Regions from separate parts of the Aerophototrophica crusticola genome, predicted to be linked through region 2. Evidence: riboswitches for the same ligand, from Rfam matches in the RefSeq annotation. Region 2 holds a riboswitch; the other holds the start of a gene.
What was found. A riboswitch is a leader RNA that binds a small molecule or an ion and turns the genes downstream of it on or off. The one in region 2 is predicted to bind thiamine pyrophosphate.
Positions count from the first base shown of each region.

Region 1: it holds a riboswitch for thiamine pyrophosphate, as region 2 does, so the genes downstream of both, thiC (phosphomethylpyrimidine synthase ThiC) here and thiO (glycine oxidase ThiO) in region 2, are expected to answer to the same signal.

Region 1 covers NZ_CP051775.1:1,619,614-1,628,912, reverse strand. The annotation lists gene HHL28_RS08040 (RsmB/NOP family class I SAM-dependent RNA methyltransferase) at 46-1,404, shown strand; gene HHL28_RS08035 (GNAT family N-acetyltransferase) at 1,401-1,934, shown strand; gene HHL28_RS08030 (GNAT family N-acetyltransferase) at 2,004-2,558, shown strand; TPP riboswitch at 2,612-2,738, shown strand; gene thiC (phosphomethylpyrimidine synthase ThiC) at 2,817-4,658, shown strand; gene HHL28_RS08020 (quinone oxidoreductase family protein) at 4,966-5,988, opposite strand; gene gcvA (transcriptional regulator GcvA) at 6,149-7,072, shown strand; gene HHL28_RS08010 (PRC-barrel domain-containing protein) at 7,044-7,640, opposite strand; partial or broken gene guaA (glutamine-hydrolyzing GMP synthase) at 7,852-9,299, shown strand, end outside.
Region 2 covers NZ_CP051775.1:3,347,570-3,356,868, reverse strand. The annotation lists gene HHL28_RS16490 (RluA family pseudouridine synthase) at 1-25, opposite strand, end outside; gene HHL28_RS16485 (DUF3703 domain-containing protein) at 22-426, opposite strand; gene HHL28_RS16480 (MBL fold metallo-hydrolase) at 547-1,449, shown strand; gene HHL28_RS16475 (hypothetical protein) at 1,523-1,747, shown strand; gene HHL28_RS16470 (1-acyl-sn-glycerol-3-phosphate acyltransferase) at 1,951-2,547, shown strand; gene HHL28_RS16465 (thiamine phosphate synthase) at 2,544-3,152, opposite strand; gene thiG (thiazole synthase) at 3,153-3,926, opposite strand; gene thiS (sulfur carrier protein ThiS) at 4,091-4,285, opposite strand; gene thiO (glycine oxidase ThiO) at 4,282-5,454, opposite strand; TPP riboswitch at 5,446-5,553, opposite strand; gene HHL28_RS16445 (hypothetical protein) at 5,704-6,120, shown strand; gene HHL28_RS16440 (hypothetical protein) at 6,154-6,594, shown strand; gene HHL28_RS16435 (helix-turn-helix transcriptional regulator) at 6,591-6,809, shown strand; gene HHL28_RS16430 (superinfection immunity protein) at 6,851-7,132, shown strand; gene motA (flagellar motor stator protein MotA) at 7,263-8,123, shown strand; gene HHL28_RS16420 (orotate phosphoribosyltransferase) at 8,282-8,953, shown strand; gene polA (DNA polymerase I) at 9,096-9,299, shown strand, end outside.

The sequences.
Region 1 (9,299 bases), 1.7 Mb from region 2:
TGCTAAACCCTCGCGCTTCGCCTCTTCCAGACACCGAGTTCCCCCATGACCCCCGCCGCACGCATCGAGACCGCCATCCAACTGCTGACGGAGATCATGGACACGCCCCGGCCGGCGGACGCCATCGCCAGCCTGTTCTTCAAGAACCGCCGCTATATCGGCGCCAAGGACCGGGCGGCGGTGGCGGGGCAGGCCTATGGCGTGCTGCGGCGCTGGGCGCGGTTGTCCTGGTGGATCGAGAAGGTGGGGGCCCCGGTCACGCCGCGCACGCTGGTCATCGCCGACCTGATGCTGTCCCAGGGCAAGACGCCGGAAAGCATCGAGAACAACTTCGCCGGTGGCCGCTTCTCCCCCCCGCCCATGTCGGATGCGGAGTGGAAGTTGGCCAAGGCGCTGGAGACGCGCACCCTGGCCCACCCGAAGCAGCCGGACCCGGTGAAGGTGGAGGTGCCGGACTGGGCGGCGGAGCCCTTGCAGCGGGCCTTCGGCGACCGCTTCCTGGCGGAGATGGGCGCCATGCTGGGGGAGGCGCCCCTGGACCTGCGCGTGAACCCGGTGAAGGGCACGCGGGAGGAGGCCATCGCCCAACTGGCCGCGGCGGGCATCGAGGCGAAACCGACCGCCCTGTCGCCGGTGGGGCTGCGGCTGGAGGGGCGGGCGCCGATCATGGCGTTGCAGGCCTACAAGGACGGGCTGATCGAGATCCAGGACGAGGGCTCGCAACTGGTCGCCTTCCTGACGGACGCGCAGCCGGGCATGCAGGTGGTGGATTTCTGCGCCGGGGCCGGCGGCAAGACCCTGGCCATCGCCGCCATGATGGAGAACCGCGGCCGGGTGGTGGCGGCCGACGTGCTGGCCGGCCGCCTGACCCGGGCGAAGGAGCGGTTCCGCCGCGCGGGCCTGCACAACATCGAGACGCGCCCCCTGGCGAACGAGCGGGACCCCTGGGTGAAGCGGCACAAGCTGCGCTTCGACCGGGTGGTGGTGGATGCGCCCTGCACCGGCACGGGCACCTGGCGCCGCAACCCGGACAGCCGCTGGCGGCCCTTAGGCCCGGGGCTGTCGGAGCTGGAGGGGCTGCAGGCCAGCATCCTGGAGAGTGCCGCCCGGTTGGTGCGGCCGGGCGGTCGGCTGGTCTATGCCACCTGCTCCCTGCTGCCGGAGGAGAATGAGCGGCAGGTGGAAGGGTTCCTGGCCAGGCACCCGGACTTCACCCTGCTGCCGGTGCCGGAGGCCTGGCCCGCCAACTGGGGCGCGCCGCCGGTCAAGGACGTGATGCTGCGGCTGACCCCGCTGCGCCACGACACGGACGGGTTCTTCGCCGCCGTGATGGTGCGCAAGGATGACGGGTCCGCGCCCGTGGCCGAGGGCGAGGGGGAGGCGGAGGAGGCCGGGGAAGCATGACCCCGCGCCTGCGCCCCGCGGTCGCCGACGACATCGACGCCCTGGCCGCCCTGAACATGGCGGTTTGGAAGGCGGCCTATCCCGGGATCGTGCCGCAGGGTTTCCTGGACCGGCTGGACATCGGGCGGTTCCTGGCCGACTGGGCCTTCATGTTGGCCGAGCCGGGCGTGCTGGCCCTGGTGGCGGTGGATGAGGGCGGCGCCGTGCGCGGCTTCATCGCCTGCGGGCCGCCCAAGCCCGAGGTGCCGGGATATGCGTGGGAAGTCTACCGCATCTATGTGGACCCGGCCGCCCAGCGGTTGGGGCTGGGCCGTGCCCTGATGGGGGCCGCTGGGCGCGCCATGCGGGACCGGGGCGGGCAGGGCGCGATCCTTTGGGTCTTCGAGGCGAACCAAGCGGCCCGGCGCTTCTATGGGAGGCTGGGCGGGCGGGAGGTCAGGAAGCAGACCTTCCACATCTTCGACGGGATGGAGATGGTTGAGGTGGCGTATGGCTGGCCCGATTTGCGGGTGCTTGCCGCGCTCGACTGACTCGCCACGCTTTCGCGGATGCGGCAGGATGGGTCCTTAGTCGCTACGGAACCCGGGGGAGGCCCGCCCATGGCCGCCAGCCACATCCGTCCCGCCCTGCCCGTGGACGCGGCCGCCATCGCCCGCGTGCATGTGGAGACGTGGCGCACCACCTATCCCGGCATCCTGCCCGACCGCTACTTGGTGAACCTGTCACCCGCCGCCTATGCCCGCCGCTGGTCCGTGCTGCTGGGGCAGGAGCGGCGGGGGCGGCGGACCTTTGTCGGGGTGGACGGGCGGGGCGACGTGGTGGCCTTCGCCTCCTGCGGGCCGCAGCGCACGGCCTTGTCCGGCTATGGCGGGGAGTTCTATGCGATCTATGTGGCGGGGGAGGCGCAGGGCCAGGGCTGGGGTCGCCGCCTGCTGGGCGCCATGGCGCAGGACCTGCTGGACGTGGGCGTGCCGGCGGCCGTGGTCTGGGTGCTGCGGGACAACCCCTCCCGCTGGTTCTATGAGCGGCTGGGCGGGCAGAGGCTGGCGGAGCAGCCCATCAGCTTCGCCGGCGCGCGCCTGACGGAGACCGCCTATGGCTGGACCGACCTGATCCCGCTGTCCCGCCTGGCGGCCGATCCGCCGGTGGGGTGAGGGGGAAATCACCGTTCCCGGTTGACTCCACCGTTCATCCCCCACACCATCCGCCCAGCACCAAGGGGAGCCCCGGCAAGGGGCTGAGATACCGCTACGCTGCCGGCCAAGGCAGCACCGCGGGAACCCTATGAACCTGATCCGGGTCGTACCGGCGTAGGGATGGGATGACGGGGCAATGGGTCCGACAGGGCTGCCGCCCCTTCCGCCGCTCCAGCGCACCTTCCCGGATCTCCTGACCGTTTCTGGGAGGTCCCGATGCCTGATGCCCTGCTGAACCCCGATTTCCAGGTGACCACGGGCCCGCTGCCCGCGTCGCGCAAGGTCCATGTGCCGGGGACCCTGTTCCCCGACCTGCGCGTGGCCATGCGGGAGATCGACCTGACGGGCGACGAGCCGTCGGTGCGGGTCTATGACACCTCCGGTCCCTACAGCGACCCCGGCATCCGCACGGACATCCGGCTGGGCCTGCCCGCCTTGCGCCAGGCCTGGATCGAGGGGCGCGGCGACGTGGAGTACTACCAGGGCCGGGAGATCCGGCCGGAGGACAACGGGCTGAAGGCCGGGCAGGAAAGCCCCGTGCCCCTGTTCGACCGGGCCACGCGCCGGCCGCTGCGGGCCAAGCCGGGCCGCAATGTCAGCCAGATGCATTACGCCAAAGCCGGGATCATCACGCCGGAGATGGAATACATCGCCATCCGTGAGAATTTGGGCCGCGAGCGGCTGCGGGAGGCGGCGCGGCGGTCGGGCGAATCCTTCGGTGCCGCCATCCCGGACTATGTGACGCCGGAGTTCGTGCGCGACGAGGTGGCCCGCGGCCGGGCCATCATCCCCAGCAACATCAACCACCCGGAGACCGAGCCGATGATCATCGGCCGGAACTTCCTGGTGAAGATCAACGCCAACATCGGCAACTCCGCCGTCACCTCCAGCGTGGGGGAGGAGGTGGACAAGCTGGTCTGGGCCATCCGCTGGGGTGCGGACACGGTCATGGACCTGTCGACGGGGCGCAACATCCACACCATCCGCGAATGGATCCTGCGCAACGCGCCTGTGCCCATCGGTACCGTGCCCATCTATCAGGCGCTGGAGAAGGTGGGCGGCAAGGCGGAGGAGCTGACCTGGGAGCTGTTCCGCGACACGCTGGTGGAGCAGGCGGAGCAGGGGGTGGACTATTTCACCATCCATGCCGGCGTGCGGCTGGCCTACATCCCCCTGACGGCCAAGCGGGTCACCGGCATCGTCAGCCGCGGCGGCAGCATCATGGCCAAGTGGTGCCTGGCCCACCACAAGGAGAACTTCCTCTACACCCACTTCGAGGAGATCTGCGAGATCATGAAGGCCTATGACGTGGCCTTCTCCCTGGGCGACGGCCTGCGCCCCGGGTCCATCGCGGACGCCAACGACGCCGCCCAGTTCGGGGAGCTGGAGACCCTGGGCGAGCTGACCAAGATCGCCTGGAAGCACGACGTGCAGACCATGATCGAGGGGCCGGGCCACGTGCCCATGCACCTGATCAAGGAGAACATGGACAAGCAGCTGCGCGAGTGCGGGGAGGCGCCGTTCTATACCCTGGGGCCGCTGACCACGGACATCGCGCCTGGCTATGACCACATCACCAGCGGCATCGGCGCCGCCATGATCGGCTGGTTCGGCACCGCCATGCTCTGCTACGTCACGCCGAAGGAGCACCTTGGCCTGCCGGACCGGGACGACGTGAAGGTGGGTGTCGTCACCTACAAGATCGCCGCGCATGCCGCCGACCTGGCCAAGGGCCACCCGGCGGCGCAGGAGCGGGACAACGCCCTGTCCAAGGCGCGGTTCGAGTTCCGCTGGCGCGACCAGTTCAACCTGTCCCTGGACCCGGAGACGGCGGAGCAATACCACGACCAGACCCTGCCGGCGGAGGGCGCCAAGCTGGCCCATTTCTGCAGCATGTGCGGGCCGAAGTTCTGCTCCATGAAGATCACCCAGGAGGTCCGCGACTATGCCGCCGCGCAAGAGGCGGAGAAGGGCATGGCGGAGATGTCCGAGGCGTTCCGGCACACCGGCGGGCAGATCTATCTGTCCGACAAGCCGGTGCCGGAGGATCATCACTGAGGGGAAGTGGCTGGCGGCGGGTGGTGAGCCCCGCCGCTTGTGCACGACCCTGGAATCGCGGTTTGTCTCGCCGCTGTTCACGAGAACTGGGTCTTCGGTAAGGGAGTAGGGTGCCATGTCGTTCCCTCTCCTAGGGGGAGAGGGACAGGGAGAGGGGAGGCCAGACCAGGACAGCAGGACCCTTGCCGCAGCGCTTCCTTAGCCGGAGAGGGCCTAACCCCTCTCCCTGTCCCTCCCCCTCTGGGGGAGGGGACGCTGGGGCGCTGTTCTTACCTATTCTCTACCGTGTCCAATCCGGGCAGCCTGTTTACCCCCACGGCAGCAGCACGATCGTCCCCAACGCCTCCCCGGCAGCCAGTCGGGCATGGGCTGCCGCGGCTTCGGAAAGCGGGTAGGTGCGGTCCAGGGTGGGGCGGAGGTGGCCGGCCGTTACCTGGGCCAGGCCCCATTCCAGGTCGGCGCGGTCGCCCATCAGGGTGCCGCGGATCTGTTTCTGGCCGAAAAAGAAGGGACGGAGGGGGAAGCAGGCTTCCGTGCCCATGACGAAGCCCATGGAGACCAGCCGGCCCAGGGGCGCCAGGACGTCCAGGCTGTTGGTCAGGACTTCCCCGCCCAGGTTGTCGATCACCACGTCCACCCCGCGCCCGCCGGTCCAATCCAGGATGGCGGCGCCGAAGCCGTCCAGCGGCACCACCAGGTCGGCGCCCAGGTCGCGGACGAAGCCGGCCTTGTCCGGCGTGCGCACGGTGGCGGCCACGCGGGCGCCCAGGGCTTTGGCGACCTGGACGTTCATGCTGCCGGTGCCGGAGGCGCCGGCATGGACCAGGACCGCGTCGCCGGGCTTGACCTCTCCCACCACCTTCACGGCGCGGACGCCGGTTGCCACCACCATGGGCAGGGTCGCCACCTGTTCCGGCGGCAGGCCGGTGTCGTCGCGCAGCAGCCAGCGGGCCGGGATGGTCATGTATTGGGCGTAGGTGCCCGTCGGCCCGGCGCCGCGGATGGCATAGCTGGGGGCGCCGGTCATGGGCTGGAACGCGGCTTCCGCCGGGTCGGTGGGGTAGCCGGGCATCGGGATCACCCTGTCACCGCTTCTGAAGCCGGTGACACCGGGCCCGAGGGCCTCCACCACGCCGGCCGCGTCGGACCCCAGCACATGCGGCAGGGGCAGGGTGGACCGGACGCCGCTGCGTAGATAGTGGTCCAGCCGGTTCATGCCGGCGGCCAGGATTTTCACCAGCACCTCACCCGGGCCCGGTTCCGGGGTGGGCAGGTCGCCATGGGTCAGCACCTCGGGCGCGCCGAACGCGCGCAGGATCGCGGCCTTCATCACTCTCTCCATGTTCCAGGGATCGGGCACAGTGGCGTGCCGGATAGCCTGACTATCCTGGCGCGCTGGCCGGAAGCTTCGGACAGGGGCATCCTGGCCGTTTACAGGCGCGCCCTCGAACGAGAAGATGTGCGCCCACGGAAAAGGAAAGCTATCCCGGATGCCGGACCAACCCCTGGCCTACCTGAACGCCCTGCGCGCCTTCGAGGCGGCGGCACGGCACCTGTCCTACGCCCCTGCCGCGGCGGAGTTGGGGGTGACGCCGGCGGCGGTGGGGCAGCAGGTGCGGGCCCTGGAGGCTTGGCTGGGCGTCAGCCTGTTCCGCCGCAGCCCGGGGCCGCCGGTGCGGCTGGCCTTGACGGAGGAGGCGCAGGCGGCCTTGCCCGACCTGCGGGAGGGGTTCGACCGGCTGGCGCAGGGCCTGCGCCGGCTGCGGGAGGCGAAGGCGGGCGGGATCGTCACGGTCACATCCTCACCCGCCTTCGCGGCCAAGTGGCTGCTGGCCCGCATCGACCGGTTCCGGGCGGCGCACCCGCAGTTGGACGTGCGTCTGGACGCCACCGACCGGCTGGTGGACTTCGCCATGTCCGATGCGGATGTCGGCATCCGATATGGCGGCGGAAGCTGGCCGGGGGTGGAAGCAACGCTGCTGATGCGGGAGGAGGTGTTCCCGGTTTGCAGCCCGCGGCTGCTGGCCGGGCCGCACCCGCTGGAAAGGCCAGGGGACCTGCGCCACCACACCCTGGTCCATGACGCGGCGATCCGCTTCGACGCGGATTTCCCCACATGGCAGAGCTGGCTGGCGGCTGTGGGCGTGCAAGGGGTCGATGCCGGCCGGGGCATCACCATCAACTCATCCATCGCCGTGGTGCAGGCGGTCCTGGAGGGGCAGGGCGTGGCGCTGGCCCGTAGCGTGGTGGTTGCCGATGATCTGCGCGCCGGCCGGCTGGTCCGCCTGTTCCCGGACGTCAGCACCCCATTGCGCTGGGGCTACCATCTGGTGCATCGGCCAGGGGCCGCCACCCCGGGCAAGGTGGCGGCCTTCAAGGGCTGGATCATCGCCGAGGCGAAGGGGGAAGGTTAACGGCCGGAATTGCCTTCCACCGGCTTCGGCCTGTTCTGGCTGCCGGCGGGCGCGGGGGACGCCGGGGCGGTGGGGATGGGTTCCCCACGCCGACCATGCCTTCACCCTCGTCGTTGTAGGCCCACTCCTTCAGGTTGGCGAGGTCCTCTGGCGGCATGTTCAGCACCACGGCGTTGGCCGAGGGCTGGATGATGACGCGTTGGAAGGGGACCTCCACCGTGCGGTCCTTCAGCCGCTCCAGCCCGTCGATCTCCCCCACCTTGACGATCAGGCTGTCCACGGCGCCGGTACGGTTGTCGGTGATGACGTCCACCACCTCCCCCAGCTCCTTGCCGTCGCGGCCCTCCGCGTCGCGGCCGATCAAGGCGTGGGCCGTGGCCTGGCCCATGCGGCCGGCCGTGGCGCCCTTGCCCTTTTGCGCCTCGATGGGGTTCTGGCCCGCCACCGGGTTGTCGGCGGGCGGCGGCGGGGCGGGGCGGTTGCCTGACGGGGCGGGGGTCTGGGCCAGGGCGGCGGCGCTGATCACGATGGCGACGGCCGCGGCGGCCAGGGGAAGACGGCGATTCATGCAGGATGCTCCTTGCGGGTCCATTCGCCGTGGGAACGGCGGGAAGGGTCGGTCGTTCCGCGGGCGGCCGCTTTGTTGCCGCCCCGCCAGGGGCGCGCCCCGGCTGCCGCACCCCCGACCCGCGCCGGGCAGGGGGCGGCTTTTCTTGAAGGGGCTTGGGTCCTGGGCTAGGGTGCGGCGCACTTTCCGACCCGACCAGGAACAGTGCGCCATGGCTGCCACCGCCGCTCCCGCCCCCGCATCCGCCGCGAACCACCCGAACCGGGTGCTGATCCTGGATTTCGGGTCGCAGGTCACCCAGCTCATCGCCCGCCGGGTGCGTGAGGCGGGGATCTACTGCGAGATCCATCCCTTCAGCGCCAATGAGGAACGTATCCGCGCCTTCGGGCCGCGGGCCATCATCCTGTCCGGCGGCCCGGCCAGCGTGACCGAACCGGGCTCCCCCGTGCGGACGGATGCGTGTTCACCCTGGGCGTGCCGGTGTTGGGCATCTGCTACGGCCAGCAGACCATGTGCGAGCAGCTGGGCGGCAAGGTGGAGCCGGGGGAGACGCGGGAGTTCGGCCGCGCCTATGTGGACGTGAAGGAGCCCTGCGCCCTGTTCGAGGGAGTGTGGCAGGTGGGCGCCCGGGAACAGGTCTGGATGTCCCATGGCGACCGGGTGACGAAGCTGCCCGAGGGCTTCCGCATCGTGGCGCAGAGCGAGGGCGCGCCCTATGCCATCATCGCCGACGATGTGCGCCGCTTCTATGCCGTGCAGTTTCACCCGGAGGTGGTCCACACCCCCCATGGCGACGCGCTGATCCGCAACTTCCTGTTCGGCGTGGCCGGGCTGACCGGCGACTGGTCCATGGCCGCCTTCCGGCAGGAGGCCATCGCGCGCATCCGCGCCCAGGTGGGCGAGGAGGGCAAGGTGATCTGCGGCCTGTCCGGCGGGGTGGACAGCTCCGTCGCCGCCGTGCTGATCCATGAGGCCATCGGCGACCGGCTGACCTGCATCTTCGTGGATACCGGCCTGATGCGGTCGGGGGAGGCGGAGCAGGTGGTGACCCTGTTCAGGGACCACTACAACATCCCCCTGGTTCACGTTGATGCCGCTGACCTTTTCCTGGGTGAGCTGGAGGGCGTCAGCGACCCGGAGGTGAAGCGCAAGACCATCGGCCGCCTGTTCATCGAGGTGTTCGACCGGGAGGCGGCGAAAGTGGGCGGGGCCGGGTTCCTGGCCCAGGGCACGCTGTACCCGGACGTGATCGAGAGCGTCTCCTTCACCGGTGGGCCCAGCGTGACCATCAAGTCCCACCACAATGTGGGCGGCCTGCCGGAGCGCATGAAGCTGAAGCTGGTGGAGCCCCTGCGCGAGCTGTTCAAGGACGAGGTGCGGGCGCTGGGCCGGGAGCTGGGCCTGCCCCACAGCTTCGTCGGCCGCCACCCGTTCCCCGGGCCGGGCCTGGCCATCCGCATCCCCGGCGAGATCACGCGGGAGAAGCTGGAGATCCTGCGCAAGGCGGACAGCATCTATCTGGAGGAAATCCGCAACGCCGGCCTGTACGACGCCATCTGGCAGGCCTTCGCCGTGCTGCTGCCGGTGCGGACCGTGGGCGTGATGGGCGACGGGCGGACCTATGACTATGCCTGCGCCCTGCGTGCGGTGACGAGCGTG
Region 2 (9,299 bases):
GTTCCAGCTCCTCTTTCCTCATCATGGCTTCCGGTCGGGGGTGGGGGTGAGGCTTTGGGTATAGACCCCGCGCCCCGCCGCCTCAACCCACCAGGGGCGCAAGTCGTCCGGCGGCGGCACCGGCCGGGTGGAAGGGACCCGGGCGCTGCCGGGATTGCCGTGGGGCAGCCACCCGAGCAGGGAACCGGCCCAGCCGAAGGCCAGCCGCAGCACCTGCCCCGCCACCTCCCGCCCGTCACCCCGGCGAAGGCCCAGGCACAGCATGGCCCAATGGGTGCGGGTATGGGGCCAGGCCCAGGGCTGGGCCAGGATGTGGGCCCGTTCCAGATGTCCCATGGCCCCGTCCAGGTCGCCCCGTCTCCCCGCGGCCCGAGCCCTGTCCATCTCGACCCGGTAGGCCGCCCGCCGCTCCGCCGACTTGCGCATGGTTCCCTCCCTTTTATGGCAGGCGAAGGCTGAAGCTTCCAGCGGCTGGAAGGTCAAGCCCCTGCAACGCCCCTGCCCGTCACCGGTTGGGACCGGACACAGCCACCAGCGGAGGGCCCCATGCGCATCCACCACCTGAACTGCGGCACCTGCTGTCCCTGGGGCGGGCGGCTGATGGACGGGCGGATCAGCCATGCCGGGCAACCGGCCACCCTGGTCTGCCACTGCCTGCTGCTGGAAACGGATAGCCATGGCTTGGTCCTGGTGGACACCGGCTTCGGCATGCGCGACGCCCGCCGCCCGGGGGAGCGGCTGAGCCCCTTCTTCCGCGGCTTGAACCGCCCGCGCCTGGACCCGGAGGAAACGGCCCTGCGCCAGGTGCAGCGGCTGGGGTTCTCCCCGCGCGACGTGCGCCACATCGTGCTGACCCACCTGGACTTCGACCATGCCGGCGGGGTGGAGGATTTCCCCGGGGCCATGGTCCACTTGATGGGGCGGGAGTTCCGGGCCGCCACCAAGGGCCGCGACGGCTTCATCGCCAGCCAGCGCTACAGGCCGGAGCAGTGGGATGACCGCATCCGCTGGCGCCCCTATGACGCGAACGCGGGGGAGGGCTGGTTCGGCTTCCAGGCGGTGCGCGACCTGGACGGCCTGCCGCCGGAGATCCTGATGGTGCCCCTGTACGGCCACACGGAGGGCCATGCCGGCGTCGCCATCCGCCTGCCCGACGGCTGGCTGCTGCATGCCGGCGACGCCTATTTCCACGCGGCGGAGATGGACGCCGACGGCCACCACTGCCCGCCGGGCCTGCGCGGCTACCAGACCATGATGGAGGTGGACCGCCGGTCCCGCCTGCACAACCAACGCCGCCTGCGCGGGCTGGTGGCGGAGCATGGGCGGGAGGTGGTGGTCTTCTGCGGCCACGACCCGGACGAGTTCCAGATGCTGAAGCGCCTGCGCGGCGGCACCGGTGACCGGCACGGGGCGGAGGGGGCGTTGGCCGAGCGGCGGGAGTTCGCCTGACCGAACCTTGCCCCGTGCATGCCGCATCCGATTGGGTTAACCTTCGCCGTCCGAACAGCCGGAGCGGCACCCCATGGTTGAGACCAGGCCCACCCTCCCCAGCCTCGGCGGCCCGATCCCGGAAAGCGGGGGCCGCCGCACGGGCGCCGTGACGGCCCCGTCCACCCGGCCCATCCAGAAGGGCCGGCCCGGCAACCGCTGGCCCAACCCGCTGGAGCTGGCGGCCCTGATGGTGGACGGCATCCTGCGCCTGCCCGCGCGCTATCGCCGGGGCATGTTCCTGGACGTGATCTGCTGAGGCCGGTCGGTCACCCCTTTCCCCAGCCCTGACGGGATCAGGTTGAGAGCTGTCGCTTCCCCTGATCGACACTGTTTTGAACAATGTTCAAAATCCGCCTTGACAACATGCCCGGTGTCGGGTGATGTTCGGACCACGGAATGAACATTGTTCAAAATGAGGGCGCCATGTCGGGGTGGGTACAGGAAACAGCCGGTCGGGTGATGCGCGGTATCGCTTGGCTGCTGGTGCATGCCTGCTACCGGGTGCGGCGGCGGCGGACGGGGTTGATCCCGGCGCAAGGGCCGGCCCTGCTGGTGGCAAACCATGTCAGCTTCCTGGACGCGGTCCTGGTGGCCCTGGCCAGCCCGCGCCCCGTCCGGTTCGTCATGTACTACAGGATCTTCCAGGCACCCCTGCTGTCCTGGTTCTTCAAGGCCTTGGGCGCCATCCCCATCGCCGGCGCCAAGGAGGACGCGGCCATCCATGAGGCTGCCTTCGCCCGCATCGCCGCCGCCCTGCGCGCAGGTGAGCTGGTCTGCATCTTCCCGGAGGGCCAGTTGACCAAGGACGGGCAGATGACCCCGTTCCGCCCCGGCGTGCTGCGCATCCTGCGGGAGACGCCGGTACCGGTGGTGCCGGTGGCCGTGCGCGGCGCCTGGGGCAGCATCTTCACCTATTGCCGCGACCTGCGCGCCCGCACCTGGCCGCGCCGCCTGTGGCGCCGGCTGGAGGTGGTGGTGGGCCACACCCTTCCCCCCACCGCCACGCTGGAGGAGATGCAGGCCCGCGTCCTGGGCCTGCGCGGCGCGAAGCTTTAGGGACACCAAGCGCCGAGCAACCGCCTTACCAACCCTGCCGGCTCCGCCGCCCGCATCACCCCGCCCATGACAGCCAGCCCCGCCGCCCCGGCTTCCCGGCAGGCGGCGGCGGTTGCCACCCCCACCCCGCCCAGGGCCAGCACGGGCACACCGATCGCCGCCGCTCCCCGCAGGGCGCCCGGGCCGAGGGCCGGCCCGTAGCCCGGCTTGCTGTCCGTCAGGAAGATGGGGCTGAGCGTCACATAATCCGCCCCGGCCGCCGCGGCCCGGCGCACCGCGTCCACCGTGTGGCAGGACACCCCGACCAGCGCCCCCGGCCCCAGCAGATCCCGCGCCGCCGTGACGTCACCCCCGGCGCCCAGATGCACCCCGTCACAGGCCCGCGCCGCGTCCAAGTCGCCATGCACCGTCAGCTGGGCCCCCGCCGGCCCGGTCACGGCGCGCAGCTCCGCCAGCAAAGCCAGCCGCCCGGCCGGGCAAAGGTCCTTCTCCCGCAGGCTGACCCACCGGCACCCCCCCGCCACCGCGGCGGCCACCACGTCCACCAGCGGCAGCCGCGCCTGCGTCCGGTCGGTTATCAGCAGAAGGGGCGGGGTGGGAAGCACCTAGCCCCCGATCAGCCCCAGCTCGGGGCTGCTGGCCTCGGCGCGGGTGCGTTTGGGGATGCGGCCGGCCAGGCGGGCGAGGCGGCCCCCCTCCACCCCGGTGCGCATGGCGGCGGCCATGCGCACCGGGTCGGTGCTCCTGGACACGGCGGTGTTCAGCAGCACGGCATCACAGCCCAGCTCCATGGCGAGCGCGGCGTCGCTGGCGGTGCCGATGCCGGCATCCAGCACCACGGGCACGGGGCTGCGGCTGCAGATCAGCTCGATGTTGTAGGGGTTCAGGATACCCAGGCCCGTGCCGATGGGTGCGCCCAGCGGCATCACCGCCGCACAGCCCACATCCGCCAGCCGCTGGCAGACCACGGGGTCGTCGGTGCAATAGGGCAGCACGGTGAAGCCGTCGCGCACCAGCGTGTCCGCCGCCTTCAGCAACTGCTCCACATCGGGGTACAGGGTTTCCCGGTCTCCGATCAGCTCCAGCTTGACCCAGTCGGTTCCCATGGCTTCCCGGGCGAGCTGGGCGGTCAGCACCGCGTCCTTCACGGTGGCGCAGCCGGCGGTGTTGGGCAGCAGCCAGACCTTGCCGGCCACCAGGTCCAGCAACCCTTCCCCATAGCCTGTCAGGTCCGCCCGCCGGACGGACACGGTCAGCACCTCCGCCCCCGAGGCGGCCAGGCTGTCCAGGAACACCTGCTGGTTCGGGTACCCGGCGGAGCCCAGGAACAGGCGGGAGGAAAAGCTTTTCCCGGCGATGGTGAGGAGGTCTTGGGTCATCTCGTCTGCCTGCTTCGGGTGCGTGGATGTTTTACACGGACGGCACGGACATGCCACGGACGGACACGGACCCACTTGATCCCCGCCACCATCCAACCGCCGCGGGGCGGCAACCATCCTTGGTCCGTGCCGTCCGTGTCCTCTGGAAAGACAGGTGGGTTGCCTCACCCCCCCTGGAACACCTTCACCACCTCCACCGCGTCGCCCTCGGCCACGGTGGTCTCCGTCCAGCGGGACCTGGGCACCACGGCGCCGTTCAGGGCGATGGCGAGGCCGCGGGTCTCCGGCCCGTGCCCCAGGCTTTCCAGGAAGGACAGCAGGGGTCCCGGCGGGTGGGGCTTGCCGTTGACGGTGCTCATGCCGCGGCCTCCCTCGGCGCGAAGCGGTCGGCGCCGAAGCCGGCGATGCGCGGGTCCACCTGGCCGGCCAGCACGTATCCCGCGATGGCGTCGGCGGTGATGGGCGCCAGCAGGATGCCGTTGCGGTGGTGGCCGGTGGCCAGCACCAGCCCGTCCACGCCCAGGGCCGGGCCCAGGATAGGCGCGTCGTCCCGGCTGCCCGGGCGGAAGCCGGTCCACATCTCGGTGATCGGCCGTTCCTCGATCCCTGGCAAGGTGCGCCAGGCGGCCTCCAGCAGGGCCAGCACGCCACCGGCGGTCAGGCTGGCGTCAAAGCCCTTCTCCTCCGTCGTGGCGCCCACGATCAGGGTGCCGTCGGCCCGGGGCACCAGGTAGCATTTCGGGCCCCAGACCACATGGCGCAGCAGCGGGTCCGCGGGGTCCATGGACACGGACAGCATCTGCCCCTTCACCGGCCGCACCGGGGGCAGCGATGCGGGCGGCAGCCCGGCCATCTGCCGCGACCAGGCCCCCGCCGCCAGCACCACCACGTCCGCCTGGTGCAGCCCGTCACCCAGCACCACGCCCGCGACCCGGCCGTTGGTGACCTCCACGCCCGTGACCTCCACCCCCTCATGCAGCCGCCCGCCGGCCTTGGCGAGGGCGACCACCAGGGCGCCGCAGGCCTTGCGGTTGTCCACCTGCCCGTCATTGGGGCTATAGACTGCCGCGGCCACGCGGGGGTTCAGGAAGGGCTCGCGCTCCTTCGCCTGGGCGCCGGTCAGCCATTCCAGGGGCAGGCCCAGCTTGCGCTGGAACTCGTAATTGCTGCGCAGGATGTTCAGGTCGTCCCGGGTCAGGGCGACGACCATGGTCCCCTCCCGCCGCAAACCCACCTCAAGCCCGCTTGCCGCCTCCAGCTCCGCCGCGAAGTCCGGCCACAGGCGCTGGCTTTCCAGGCAGAGGGGCAGCAGCGGCTGTTCCCCCGGCTCCGCCTCCACCCCCGCGGCCAGCATGCCAGCGGCGGCGCGGCTGGCCGCCTGCCCGGCCTTGGCCCGCTCGAACACGTCCACCGCGCAGCCGGCCGCGGCCAGCCGCCAGCCGATGGACAGGCCGACGATCCCGCCGCCAATGATGGCGACCCTTGGCCTGGAATGGGGGGGCTTGGATGGGGAATCGGAAATGGTCACTGGCTTCCTCCCTTCGCCGGCATGACCCGGATCAGGTTCGACGGGTGTGATCTCAGCCCCGACGGCCACCAAGCCGCCGGGGCACCCCGGGCTTGCCATGAGTCATGGACCCGGCGGCCGGCGAAAGCAAGGGGGTGAGCCCGCGCGGAGGGACGCAGGTCAAGGTCCCGCGTCTGTTTGTAAAGGACGCTTGATCATGACAAGGAAGCTTGTCATTCTGTCGCCAAGACATGACAGAGGGAGGTGGCGATGGACAAGGCCGACAGGGTGGACAGCGGGGCGGAGGGGCTGTCCGGCAAGGCGTATGGGCGGAAGATGGGGCTGGCGTCCATGGCCTATGCCCTGGTCACCCTGCCTGTTCTTGCCTCCATCGACCGGGGATGGGTAGCCGGACCGGCCCTGGTGCCCGTCGTCCTGCTACCTATGCTTCCGGCCCTCGCAATGGCTTGGCTGGTCTGGCAGCAGTTCCGGCGGATGGATGAACTTCAGCGCCGCATCCAGGGGGAGGCCATCATGCTGGCCTTTGTCGGCACAGCCTTGCTGAGCCTCACCTATGGCTTCCTGGAAAGCGCCGGGCTTCCCCGGCTGCCCATGGTCACGGTCTGGGCGGTAATGGGCACCCTGTGGCTGGTCGCCACCCGCCTGGTGGCCCGGTCCTATCGCTGAGCCGGCTTCCGAAGCGCCAACCAGAAGGAGGGGATGATGGTGGAGATCACCCATGGCGGCCTGTGGGTCCGCTGGTCCAGCCTGACCCGGGCCGACAAGCGCGACCTGCTGTTCGGCCTTGCCTACATGTTCGTGGCCGGCGCCATCGCCGGCTTCCTGGCCGCCCTGTTCGAGGACCGGCCGGCGCTGGCCGAGGATGACCTGACCCGCGCGCTGGCCATGCTGCCCACCCTGCCCTTCGTCGCCGCCCTGCTGCACTGGTTCCGCTTCTGCGGCCGCCAGGACGAGCTGTTCAAGGTCATGGACGGCATCGCCCTGCGCATCGCCGTGCTGTTCTGCGCCGGGGCGGCGTGCAGCTTCGTGCTGCTGCAGGAGGTGGCGGGCCGGCCACCGGTGCCCGCCCTGTACCTGGTCCTGCTGTTCGGGGTCGGCTACACGGTCGGCTGGATGCTCGCCTACCGGAAGTACAGATGATGGAGAACCGCCTGCACATCCTGCGCGCGGAGCGCCGCTGGTCCCAGGCGGAGCTGGCGGAGCGGCTGGGCGTCAGCCGACAGACCGTCAACTCCATCGAGACCGGCAAGTACGACCCGTCCCTGCCCCTGGCCCTGAAGATCGGCCGCTTGTTCGGCCAGCCGGTGGAGCAGATCTTCATCGCCAACGACGACACGCCCTGCGCCCAGGGGTGAACCCGGCGCCTGCGGGAAACCCAATATTCGGGAGGATACGGATGGAAGAACTTTCCCAAGCCTGGGACATGCTGGTCCAGGCCGGCCCCGCGGCGGTGGCCTTCGGCATCGGCTTCGCCCTGGTCATCGTCTTCCTGCCCACCGCCATCGCGGCGGTGCGGCGGCACCGGCATCTGAAGGTGCTGGCCGGGCTGAACCTGGCCGTGGGGTCGTGGAGTTCGGCCGGCTGGGTGGCATTGCTGGTCTGGGCCTGCGTGGACCGCCTGCCCGATTGGTTCAGCCGCAAGCACAAGGTTGCCGTGGACGACAAGGCGGCGGGATGACGGGCCTGCGACACCGGGGCAAGTGACAACCGCCGGCCCAGGGGCCCACCGAACGGGGTATGGTTTGACAAATCCGGCGTTTGCGCTGACGTTCTAGCGGGGTAGTGGTTTCGGAATCCGGGGTGGGCGCATGTTCGCCATCATTGGCCTTGCCGGCGTTTTCTTCTGCGTGTTCGGCGGGTACATCATCTTCGGCGGCAAGATCGGCATCATCATCGAGGCCCTGCCGAAGGAGGTGATGATCATCGGCGGGTCGGCGGCCTGTACCTTCCTGATCGCCAACTCCACCCACGTGATCAAGCAGTCGCTGGGCGACATCAAGAGGATCTTCGGCGGCGCCCGGTTCCACAAGAAGGAGTACATGGAGCTTTTGGCGCTCCTGTACCAGATCCTCAAGACCATGAAGACCAAGGGCGTCCTCGCCATCGAGCAGCACATCGAGAAGCCGATGGAGAGCAACATCTTCAACGCCTACCCGACCATCATGAAGGACCCCTTCACGGTCAAGTTCATCGCCGATTACCTGCGCATGTTCTCTATCGGCGTGGACAACCCCCATGAGCTGGAAGCCCTCATGGAGCAGGAGATCGAGAAGGTGAAGCATGAGGGGCTGCACAGCTCCCACGCCATCCAGGCGGTGGCGGACGCCATGCCGGCGCTGGGCATCGTCGCGGCGGTGCTGGGCGTGATCAAGACCATGGCCAGCATCACCGAGCCGCCGGAGGTGCTGGGCAAGCTGATCGGCGGCGCCCTGGTGGGCACCTTCCTGGGCATCTTCCTGTCCTACGGCCTGTGCGCGCCCATCGCCTCGCGCCTGAAGGGCATCGTGGAGGAGGAAAACCAGTTCTACCACGTGATCCGCGCCGCCATCACCGCCCACCTGGGCGGCTATGCCCCGCAGGTCAGCATCGAGGCGGCACGCAAGAAAGTACCCAGCGAGTACATGCCCGACTTCAACGAGCTGGAAGAGGCGCTGTCGCAGATCAGCTGACGGCGGCCCGCGGGTTGGTTCCGCGGGCGCGGCTTTTACGCCCCTTGCCCCGTGGGGGTATGCCCAATGCCCCCGGGGCCCTTGACCTCTCTCATCGCCGCCCCTGACAGGGGTTGCTAGGCTTTCCCCTTAAGAAGGCAGAAGGGGGAGGCCACGCCATGATCCCGACCCAGGCGGACATCGAGAACCGCAAGAACGCCGTAGACACCGCCACCATGCTGCTGGACAGCGGCTGCGTCTGCTTCGACGACGCCAACCCGTTCCGGGTGGGCCAGGGCCTGTCCAGCCCACTGCATGTGGACATCCGGCCCCTGCTGGGCTTCCCGGACCGGCGCAACCGCCTGCTGGACCACGCGCTGGAGATGGTGGAGCGGGAGGTGGAGGGGCGGCTGGACGCCATATCCTGCTGCACGGACGGGCCGGGCGTGCCCGTGGCCGCCATGCTGGCCGACCGGCTGGGCCTGCCCCTGGTCTTCGTCCGCCGCCCGGCGGGGGAGGCAGACCCGCGCAAGCACAAGGTGGAAGGGCGGGTGAAGCAGGGCTGGCGGATGCTGCTGGTGGAGCAGCTCGCCACCGACGGGCACCGCAAGGCCGGGCTGGTCCAACCCCTGCGCGACGCGGGCGCCAACGTCACCGACCTGATGGTGGTGTTCCAGTACGGGGTGTTCGACGCCATCCATGAGCACCTGTCGCCCCTGGGGGTGCGGCTGCACGCCCTGTCCACCTGGTGGGACCTGCTGGAGGCGGCGGAGGACCGGGACGCCCTGCCCCAGGAGGCCCTGTCCAGCATCCGCCGCTTCCTGTCCGACCCGACGCACTGGAAGGCGTGAGGGGCGGGGCGCGGAGGCGCCACTTTCGAATTCGAAAGCCGTGCCAAGACGACCGGGCGGGAGCTGCCAAACCCTCGACACCCGCCCGCCGCTGGGCCATGTTCAGCCCCGACCCGACGCCCGGAACGCGGACTGAACGCCGATGCCCACCGACACCACCACTGCGACCGAGACCGCCGCGCCCAAGGGCACCCCCGCCGCGGACGGCAACCCGCTGTACCTGGTGGACGGGTCGGGCTTCATCTTCCGCGCCTACCACGCCCTGCCGCCCCTGTCCCGGCCCGACGGCACGCCGGTCAACGCGGTGCTGGGCTTTTCCAACATGCTGCTGAAGCTGCTGGCCGAC